Regions from separate parts of the Bradyrhizobium sp. LB11.1 genome, predicted to be linked through region 3. Evidence: predicted binding sites of a transcription regulator. Region 3 holds the regulator's gene; each other region holds the start of a gene.
What was found. The regulator LexA, encoded in region 3, represses DNA repair genes until DNA is damaged. The targets are predictions, from matches to a motif close to TGTTCNNNNTGTGTTCNG.
Positions count from the first base shown of each region.

Region 1 (2,199 bases), on a different contig from region 3:
TTGCACTCGGAATCGCTGACATAGCCGGTCGACGTCTTCTTGATGTCCTGCTTGGAGCAGACCTGCTTGGCCATCGGCGAGATGTTGTTGTTCATCTCCTTGTCGACGGCCTCGTCGGTGCAGTGCTGCATGGTCATTTCCGGCATCGCCGAGCCGGTCCTGACCATCTTCATTTCCCACAGGCCGGCCTTGCGAACCGGCAGATCGTCGGCGAAGGCGCCACTCGCCGACAACATGAAGCAAACAGCAGATCCGAGCAGAGCAAGCTTGCGCGTCATGCGAGAGACTCCGGCTGAGATGTCGTGGCGTGACCTTTGGCGTTCCGAAACGCCTCAGTAGAGCGTGCGGATCGGCCGATCGGCGGCGCCATAGGGCACCCAGCGGCAGGCAAACGAGATGTAACCGCCTTCATAGGCCTGCACCGCGAGGAATTTCACCACCTTGCCGTAGCGCGCGCAGTGATCGACCGCGACCTGGCGCGCATCGGTCTGCGTTGCCATCGAATAGGCGATGATGCCGCCGGTGTCGTTGCCCTTGAAGGGCGGCACCGGAAGGATGTCGGCGCGTGCCGACTGGCTCGCCATCATCCCCGAGACAACCAGGCCGGCAAGAAAGCCCGCGGCCGCAATGATTCGCATTCCCGTCACTCCGATTGATTGGGGGCAGTTTACGGTGCCGGCGCGGCGGTGGAAAGAACGGAAGGGCTGTAAACTGCGGCGTTGTGATCAACTCGTGGCCAAGTGTTGCCGCGCTGCACTTGACCTCCCCCGTCCTTCGCGGCACCGTCCGACCCTCACAGATCATGCTGTCTGGATTGCCCATGCGCGCCTCGACCTCCCGGAAATCGCTTCGTTTTGCCGCCGTTCTCGGCCTCATGTTCGCAGCGCTGTCGGTCGGCGAGGCCAGGGCTGCCAATCCGCTGGAGCTGAATTTCTGGCTGAGCGGACCGCGCTATGACGGCAATGTCGCCGATTGCGACAAGGCACTGCCGACGATCGCGAGCCAGTTCTGGGAGAAGGAAAGCTCGTTCTGGAATTCGTCGTTGAAGATCACGGGCTTCGCGGCCGTTCACGAGACGGCATTCCGGCCCTGGGCATCCGACAATATTCCGCGCCGCTACTGCACCGGCGAGGCCATGCTCACTGACGGCAAGGTGCGCAAGGTGCACTTTTCGATCATCGAGGATGGCGGCTTCGCCGGCTACGGCCAGGGGGTCGAATGGTGCGTGGTCGGGCTCGACCGCGATTGGGCCTACAATCCAGCCTGCCGCGCCGCCAAGCAGTAGTTCGAGGAGCCCCGATTCGGGCCAATCACGCGGCCGATCGACGATCACCTGAAATTTGTTCTTGAAATGTTCTTGTTGCTTGCTAGACTGACTGCACAGTCTAGTTGAGGGGCGTCGCCATGTTTGATTTTAGATTGCATTCCTTCCGTCTCGTGATCTCGCTGACCCTCCCCCTGATTCTTGCCGCCGGGCTGATCTCGCTGGCCGGCGGCGCGAAGGCGCAGGACAAACGGCAGAATGCTCCCGGCGAATTCGACTTCTATGTACTGTCGCTGTCGTGGTCGCCGTCTTTCTGCGAGGAAGCGGCAGAGCGGGGCCGCGGTGGCGGGCGCTCGAATATCCAGTGCGAGGGACGGCCCTATTCCTTCGTGGTGCACGGGTTGTGGCCGCAATACGAGAATGGCTTTCCGGAATACTGCCAGCGGCCGTCGCCGCGGCTGAACCGCAACATCGTCTCATCGATGCTCGATCTGATGCCGGCGCCGGGCCTGATTTTCAATGAATGGGATAAGCACGGCACCTGCTCCGGGCTGACCGATCGCAATTATTTCGAGACGATCCGCAAGGCGCGCTCCGCGATCAAGATTCCGGCCGAATATCTCGACCTGTCTCAGGCCAAGACCGTGGCGCCGGACGAGGTGGAGGAAGCCTTCATCAAGGCCAATCCCGGTTTAAGCAACGCAGCTATCTCGGTCACCTGCAACCGGACCAGGCTCTCCGAAGTCCGGATCTGCCTCAGCAAGGACCTCCAATTCCGCGCCTGCGAGGAGATCGACCGCCGCGCCTGCCGTCGTGACCAGCTGACGATGCCGCCGGTCAGGGGTGGTTAGTTCCCGTCATTGCCAGCGCAGCCAAGCAATCCAGACTGCCTCCGCGGTAAGATTCTGGATTGCTTCGCTGCGCTGGCAATGACA
Region 1 is NZ_JBEPTH010000016.1:104,829-107,027, forward strand. Features, by position in the region: gene ABIA96_RS31075 (DUF3617 domain-containing protein) at 1-278, opposite strand, end outside; gene ABIA96_RS31080 (hypothetical protein) at 333-638, opposite strand; gene ABIA96_RS31085 (hypothetical protein) at 821-1,285, shown strand; gene ABIA96_RS31090 (ribonuclease T2 family protein) at 1,405-2,115, shown strand.
Region 1: ABIA96_RS31090 (ribonuclease T2 family protein) is a predicted target of LexA. The motif match lies at 1,342-1,359, and genes of this name have one in related genera.

Region 2 (2,199 bases), on a different contig from region 3:
TTCCGGGTCCATGGCGGCCTTGCCGTGATCTTTCGCTACGGCGTCGTGGTGCTGATCGGCCTTCTGCCTTCGGAGGAGAAGGTGCTGCTCGACAGCCTGAAGTCCCGTGTGACTGGCGAGTTCAGCCCCCATGAAGAGGAGACCGCGCAGGCTCAGCTTTGTCACGACGAAAATGCCGAGGCGATCCAGCCGGGCGGGCCGATCAACCTCTCGAAATTTTCCGACGAGCGGCTGCTGCTGATCGCTGACGCACTCGCCAAGAGCACGTCGCTGGCGCGCGACGAGCGCCGCGTCACCGCGGTCTTCGACGTCATCGAGCCTTTCGCACGGGAGCTCGCCGAGAAGGGCCGGACGTCGCGAAGACGCAAGGGCATCCTGCAGCTCATCGGCAATGCGCTGCTCGTCCAGCAGCGCGTCGCCGGCCGTGTCGCGGTTGCCGAAAAGCCCGATGCGCTCTGGGAAAAGCCGCAACTCGACCGGCTCTATGCGCGTCTCGAAGACGAGTACGAGCTGAAGGAGCGTCTCGACACGCTCGAGCGCAAGCTCACGGTCGTCGCGGAGACGGCCGATGCGCTGACCGACATCATCGACACCCAGCGCTCGCTGCGGCTCGAAATCGCGGTAGTGGTGCTGATCGTGATCGAGGTGGTGATCGGGTGTATTCAGATTTTTGCCGGGATTCACTGAGCTCAAGGCCGCGAGTTCAGCCCTCATCCTGAGGAGCCCGCAATAGGCGGGCGTCTCGAAGGATGATGAGATCCGCGCTTCGCCAATTCATGGAGCTCAGCAAAGTCGCCGCGCATGAAAGCTTCCTTCTTGGCGCGACTCCATTTCTTGAGTTTGCGCTCGCATTCGATTGCGTCGGTGACCCTGTCGAACCATTGCGAGAAGACAAGGGTCACGCCTTCTGTCATCGTGCCCGCCCCATCCTTCGAGACGCGCGCAAGGGCGCGCTCCTCAGGATGAGGCTAACCGGCATGCGTGACTTGGTGCAAGCGCCGAAAAGTCTCGCTGTCGGACAACGGTCCGTCGGCCGAAATGTTTTGGCGCCGCATATCCGACCTCATCCTGAGGAGCCCGCCAAGCGGGCGTCTCGAAGGATGGCCACAACCTCCCATGCTTGCTCAGGGACGGTAGTCCCATCGCAGCACCGCTGCGCAATGCCGTGGGGTCGTCAGTTCCTCATTGGTTGGAATCAATAAGACGCTGACGGCGCTGCCGTCAGCTCTGGCGCGATCGATCCTTCGGCGCGACCAAACGAAATCGCGAAGTTGGTGATGTTGCGTGAGGTCAAGGACGGCCGCGCAAAGTTTGGGCAGCTCTACTGTGCATGGGGTTGTTTTCACGTTCTTCATTCTTGTTCTTGATTTGTTCCTAGCGCGTGCTATCTTGGCTTCATGAGTCCAGCGTCTTCTTCTGCTCTCAAGCACCCGCCGGTCACGGCGCCCTCCGAGCCGGCGGGTGCGCCTTCTGCCGACTTTCCTGAGCTGGCGGTCGCCATCGACCGCCAGCGCAGGCGAGGGCGGGGCGCGCAGTCCAATGCCAGCGGCCGCTTTGAGGCCGAAGCGCGCATCGCCTTCGACGATGGCTGGCAGAGCCTGGAGGAGCTGCCGCCGTTCAAGACGACGGTCGGATTGGACACCTCGCGCAAGGTGATCACCCGCAACGATTCTCCCGACATCGGCTTCGATCGCTCGATCAATCCCTATCGCGGCTGTGAGCACGGCTGCGTCTACTGCTTCGCGCGGCCGACGCATGCCTATCTCGGCCTGTCGCCGGGGCTCGACTTCGAGTCAAAGCTGTTCGTGAAGCCCGAGGCGCCGGCGCTGCTGGAGAAGGAGCTCGCGGCTTCAGGCTACGAGCCGCGGATGATCGCGATCGGTACCAATACCGATCCCTATCAGCCGATCGAGCGCGAGCGCAAAATCATGCGCGGCATTCTGGAGGTGCTGGAGCGCGCCGGCCATCCCGTCGGCATCGTCACCAAGTCCGCGCTGGTGGTGCGTGACATCGACATTCTCGCGCGCATGGCCAAGCGCAACCTCGCCAAGGTCGCGCTATCGGTGACGTCGCTCGACCCAAAGCTCGCGCGCACCATGGAACCGCGCGCCTCGACGCCGCCGAAGCGGTTGGAGGCGCTGAAGCAGCTCTCGGACGCCGGCATTCCCACGACCGTGATGGTCGCGCCCGTGATCCCCG
Region 2 is NZ_JBEPTH010000001.1:693,549-695,747, reverse strand. Features, by position in the region: gene ABIA96_RS03175 (RMD1 family protein) at 1-687, shown strand, start outside; gene ABIA96_RS03170 (hypothetical protein) at 711-914, opposite strand; gene ABIA96_RS03165 (PA0069 family radical SAM protein) at 1,398-2,199, shown strand, end outside.
Region 2: ABIA96_RS03165 (PA0069 family radical SAM protein) is a predicted target of LexA. The motif match lies at 1,359-1,376, and genes of this name have one in related genera.

Region 3 (2,199 bases):
CGCCGACACGCTTGCGGCGACCACCGCCGGCATTCGCCGCGCCCGCGAAACCGGCGCCGACGTCCTGATCACGACGGGTGGCGCGTCGGTCGGCGACCACGATCTGGTGCAGCAGGCACTAAGAGCCGAAGGCATCTCGATGGCGTTCTGGAAGATCGCCATGCGGCCGGGCAAGCCGATGATGAATGGGCAGCTCGGGGCGATGCGGGTGATCGGCCTGCCCGGCAATCCCGTGTCATCCTACGTTTGTGGGTTCCTGTTCCTGGTGCCGCTGATTCGCGCGCTGTCGGGCCGTTCGGTCGTTCACCATCGCCGCGAACACGCGGTGCTCGGCCGCGACGTCGGCGCCAACGACCAGCGCGAGGACTATCTTCGCGCGCGCCTCGATGTGCGTGATGACGGCACGCTGGTAGCGCATCCCGTCAATCACCAGGACTCCTCGCTGCTTGCGAATCTCGCTGCGGCACAGGCACTTCTCGTGCGCGCGCCGTTCGCGCCGAAAGCCGAAGCCGGCACGCCTTGCGAGGTGCTGCGACTGCCCGTCTGACCGCTGTGTTCGCGTGCGCTCCGCGAACTTAAGCGCGTTCACGGTAAATTAAGCAGTTGCGGAACATGTATCGAACATATAGTGTCCGTTCATGATTTGTTTCGAGCATGTAGCGGCTTATTGCTGAATTCAGCGTCTCGGAATCGGACGACATCAACCGGGGGATTTTGGTCGAGATGTTAACGCGCAAACAATACGAGCTCCTGCGGTTCATCAGCGAGCGGCTGAAGGAAAGCGGCGTGCCGCCCTCCTTCGACGAGATGAAAGATGCGCTCGATCTGCGCTCGAAGTCAGGCATCCATCGTCTGATCACTGCGCTCGAGGAGCGCGGCTTCATCCGCCGCCTGCCCAACCGCGCTCGCGCCATTGAAGTGATCAAGCTGCCTGAGCTCCAGGCCGCCGCCGGCAGCCGCCGCGGCTTCACGCCGAGCGTGATCGAGGGCAATCTCGGCAAGGTGCGAACGACCTCCAGCCTGCCCGCCGACGAAGGCGAGCGTCCCGTCGCGGTGCCCGTGATGGGCCGGATCGCGGCCGGTACACCGATCGAGGCCTTGCAGACCCGGAGCCACACCATCAGCGTCCCGCCGGACATGCTGGGCTCGGGCGAGCACTACGCGCTCGAGGTGCGCGGCGATTCGATGGTGGACGCCGGCATTCTTGACGGCGACATGGCGCTGATCCAGCGCAACGAGAGCTGCGACACCGGCGATATCGTGGTCGCCCTGATCGACGACGAGGAGGCAACCTTGAAGCGCTTCCGCCGCCGAGGCGCCTCTATCGCGCTCGAGCCGGCGAATTCAGCTTACGAGGTCCGCATCCTTCCACCCAACCGGGTGAAGATCCAGGGTAAGCTCATCGGGCTTTATCGCAAATACTGAGGCGGTTGCGCCCTGCCGGCGGCAGGCCGCGCGTCAACAATTCGAGCGGACGATTGTCCGCTCCGGCTGGATAGTCTTTCTGGTTTCGCACAGATTATCCGGCCACCTCTCCGGCGCGACATCCTCGGCACGCCGCAACGAAGCACCGATCGCTTCGCAGGGCTTTGCGAGACCGAGGAGACAACCATGCGCAAGATCATTTTGGGCGCCGTCACAATGGCGCTGATCGCAGCATCAGCGTCACAAGCTTTCGCGTCGCAGCCAAAGCATCACGCCCGCAGGGCGTCGCGGGCCACGTGCGAACAATTCCGCGGTGCCCGCAATGCCGCCGAACAGCAGACGCAGCCGACCTGGCAATATTCAGGCTGGTCGGCACCGGCCGACTGCTGACGGAGAGCCTCGAAGAATGCGCAAGCGCAGGCTTTGTTCCTCCTGCATTTGAAAAAGAAAATGTGATGGCAAGCTGCGGACCCGAGCCGCAGATTTGCCCACAACCAAGCAGACGCTTGCAGGCTTCCACTCTGATAGAGGCCTGCGCCTCCGAGACAGAGGCGCGGGTTGCTATCCTGATTGAGGAGCACCCGATGTGTGACTACAGCCTGCATGCCGTCGCGACGCGTCCCGCAGAAGTCGGCGAGACGATCGTCGCGACAACGTTCCGCGGCACCTCGACGCGCGGCTTCGCTTCCGAAGCCGACATGTCGGTCGCGGTCTGCCTGCTGCCGGGAACGGAGCTCGCCTTCGCCGACAACGTCCGCTACGACAATCGCTGGA
Region 3 is NZ_JBEPTH010000005.1:324,798-326,996, reverse strand. Features, by position in the region: gene ABIA96_RS15835 (molybdopterin molybdotransferase MoeA) at 1-547, shown strand, start outside; gene lexA (transcriptional repressor LexA) at 724-1,425, shown strand; gene ABIA96_RS15825 (hypothetical protein) at 1,612-1,815, shown strand; gene ABIA96_RS15820 (hypothetical protein) at 2,010-2,199, shown strand, end outside.

Region 4 (2,199 bases), on a different contig from region 3:
GAAGCTTGCGGCCAGCCTGCGCGTCCCAATTCAGACATGCGGGCGCACAACTTCAGACACATCCGTTGGCGACACTTCGCGGGCACGGTGAAGCCATGGGGGATACATGGCGCGCCGATAGCGGGGTGGCATCATGGACAAGGTAGAGCGGTCATTTGCCGCCGCGACGGCGGCTGGCTTCGTGGTATTGGTGATCGGCATCGTGCTGCTGGCGCTGATGTAACGGCAACTTTGACGGCACGCGCCGCCAAACGCGCGAAAACAACCCCCATGCACAGTAGGCAACAGCCTGTTTCGCCTGGCGTTTCCTAGTGCACCTTGATCTCGTCCAGCGGCAGGCGGAGATCGGCCGCGCGCTCCGCCCGGTCCTTCTTGCGGAACTCGATTTCCTTGCGCTCGAACTTCGCCATCTCCTCGAGCGCCGCCTCGCGCAGGGTATTGCGCCTGAGCGCATCGGCTTGCGCATTTTCCGTCATGATCCAATCCCCCATTGTGGCGGCCCGGTTTCAAGTCGGCAGCCGCGGAAAAGTTCTGTGCCGAACGATTGCGAAAATATGACGGCAGAATGGCTCTGCGTCTTTGATGCGCATTATTTTCAGAGCAAGAAGCGCGGCCTCACATTTTGCGGAGCACAGCAGCAGTGGCCGCTTGTCGTGCTATCGTCCGATGCCGCACCGGAGATGGCCATGGGCTTTTGGCTGTTCGTCATCATCTCGATCGCATCGATCCCGCTCGCAGGCGCAATAGCGTGCGAGCGCAACAGGCCGTCTAGAAAGTGGCTTTGGATCGCTGCCACGGTCGGTCCCCTGGCGCCTCTGGCGCTGCTGATTCTGGGAGATGCGAAGCGCCCGGCCTCCGGCAATTGAAGCGGCCTTCAGGGCGCGGCGAAATGAAGAACCACGGCGGCCACGACACACAGGCCAATGGAAATGGCCGCTCCATAGCGAGGGGAGGGCCAGGCCCCGCCCGTGACGAACAAAAGCCCGGTGGCCGTTGCTAGCTTGAGAGCGTTCGTGATCATGCGCCCAGTATGGGACCGCCCGGTGCCCCAGGAACACTCACAAATTCGAAATGAAGGCCCAGTGGCGACAAAAACCGCTCCGTTCCGCAAAGAACATATTGCGAACATAGAACATATAGTGTACATTGCTTTTATCGACGACCCGCCGCGCCAACCGTTTGTCCCACACGCGAATCCTCGCCATAAGGAGCTCGACCAATGTCCACCACTGCCCTGCGTATCGTCGAAGGATCCTCCATGGACAAGAGTAAAGCTCTCGCCGCCGCGCTCTCCCAGATCGAGCGCCAGTTCGGCAAGGGCTCGGTGATGAAGCTCGGCAAGAACGACCGTTCGATGGATGTCGAGGCGGTCTCCTCGGGCTCGCTGGGGCTTGATATTGCGCTCGGGATCGGCGGCCTGCCGAAGGGGCGCGTCGTGGAAATCTACGGACCGGAATCCTCGGGCAAGACCACGCTGGCGCTGCACACGGTGGCGGAAGGGCAGAAGAAGGGGGGTATCTGTGCCTTCATCGACGCCGAGCACGCGCTCGACCCGGTCTATGCCCGTAAGCTCGGGGTCAATATCGACGAACTCCTGATCTCCCAGCCCGACACCGGCGAGCAGGCGCTGGAAATCTGCGACACGCTGGTGCGCTCCGGCGCGGTCGACGTGCTGGTGATCGATTCGGTCGCGGCACTGGTGCCGAAGGCCGAGCTCGAAGGCGAGATGGGCGATGCGCTGCCGGGCCTCCAGGCTCGCCTGATGAGCCAGGCGCTGCGCAAGCTCACGGCCTCGATCAACAAATCCAACACCATGGTGATCTTCATCAACCAGATCCGCATGAAGATCGGGGTGATGTACGGCTCGCCGGAAACCACCACCGGCGGCAATGCGCTGAAATTCTATGCCTCGGTCCGCCTCGACATTCGCCGCATCGGCGCGATCAAGGAGCGTGACGAAGTCGTCGGCAACACCACGCGCGTCAAGGTGGTGAAGAACAAGCTGGCGCCGCCCTTCAAGCAGGTCGAATTCGATATCATGTACGGCGAGGGCGTTTCCAAGATGGGCGAGATCCTCGATCTCGGCGTCAAGGCCGGCATCGTCGAGAAATCCGGCGCCTGGTTCTCCTATGACAGCCAGCGTCTCGGCCAGGGTCGCGAGAATTCGAAGGCGTTCCTGAAGGCCAACCCCGACATCAC
Region 4 is NZ_JBEPTH010000011.1:59,498-61,696, forward strand. Features, by position in the region: gene ABIA96_RS25970 (hypothetical protein) at 309-476, opposite strand; gene ABIA96_RS25975 (hypothetical protein) at 555-866, shown strand; gene recA (recombinase RecA) at 1,220-2,199, shown strand, end outside.
Region 4: recA (recombinase RecA) is a predicted target of LexA. The motif match lies at 1,111-1,128, and genes of this name have one in related genera.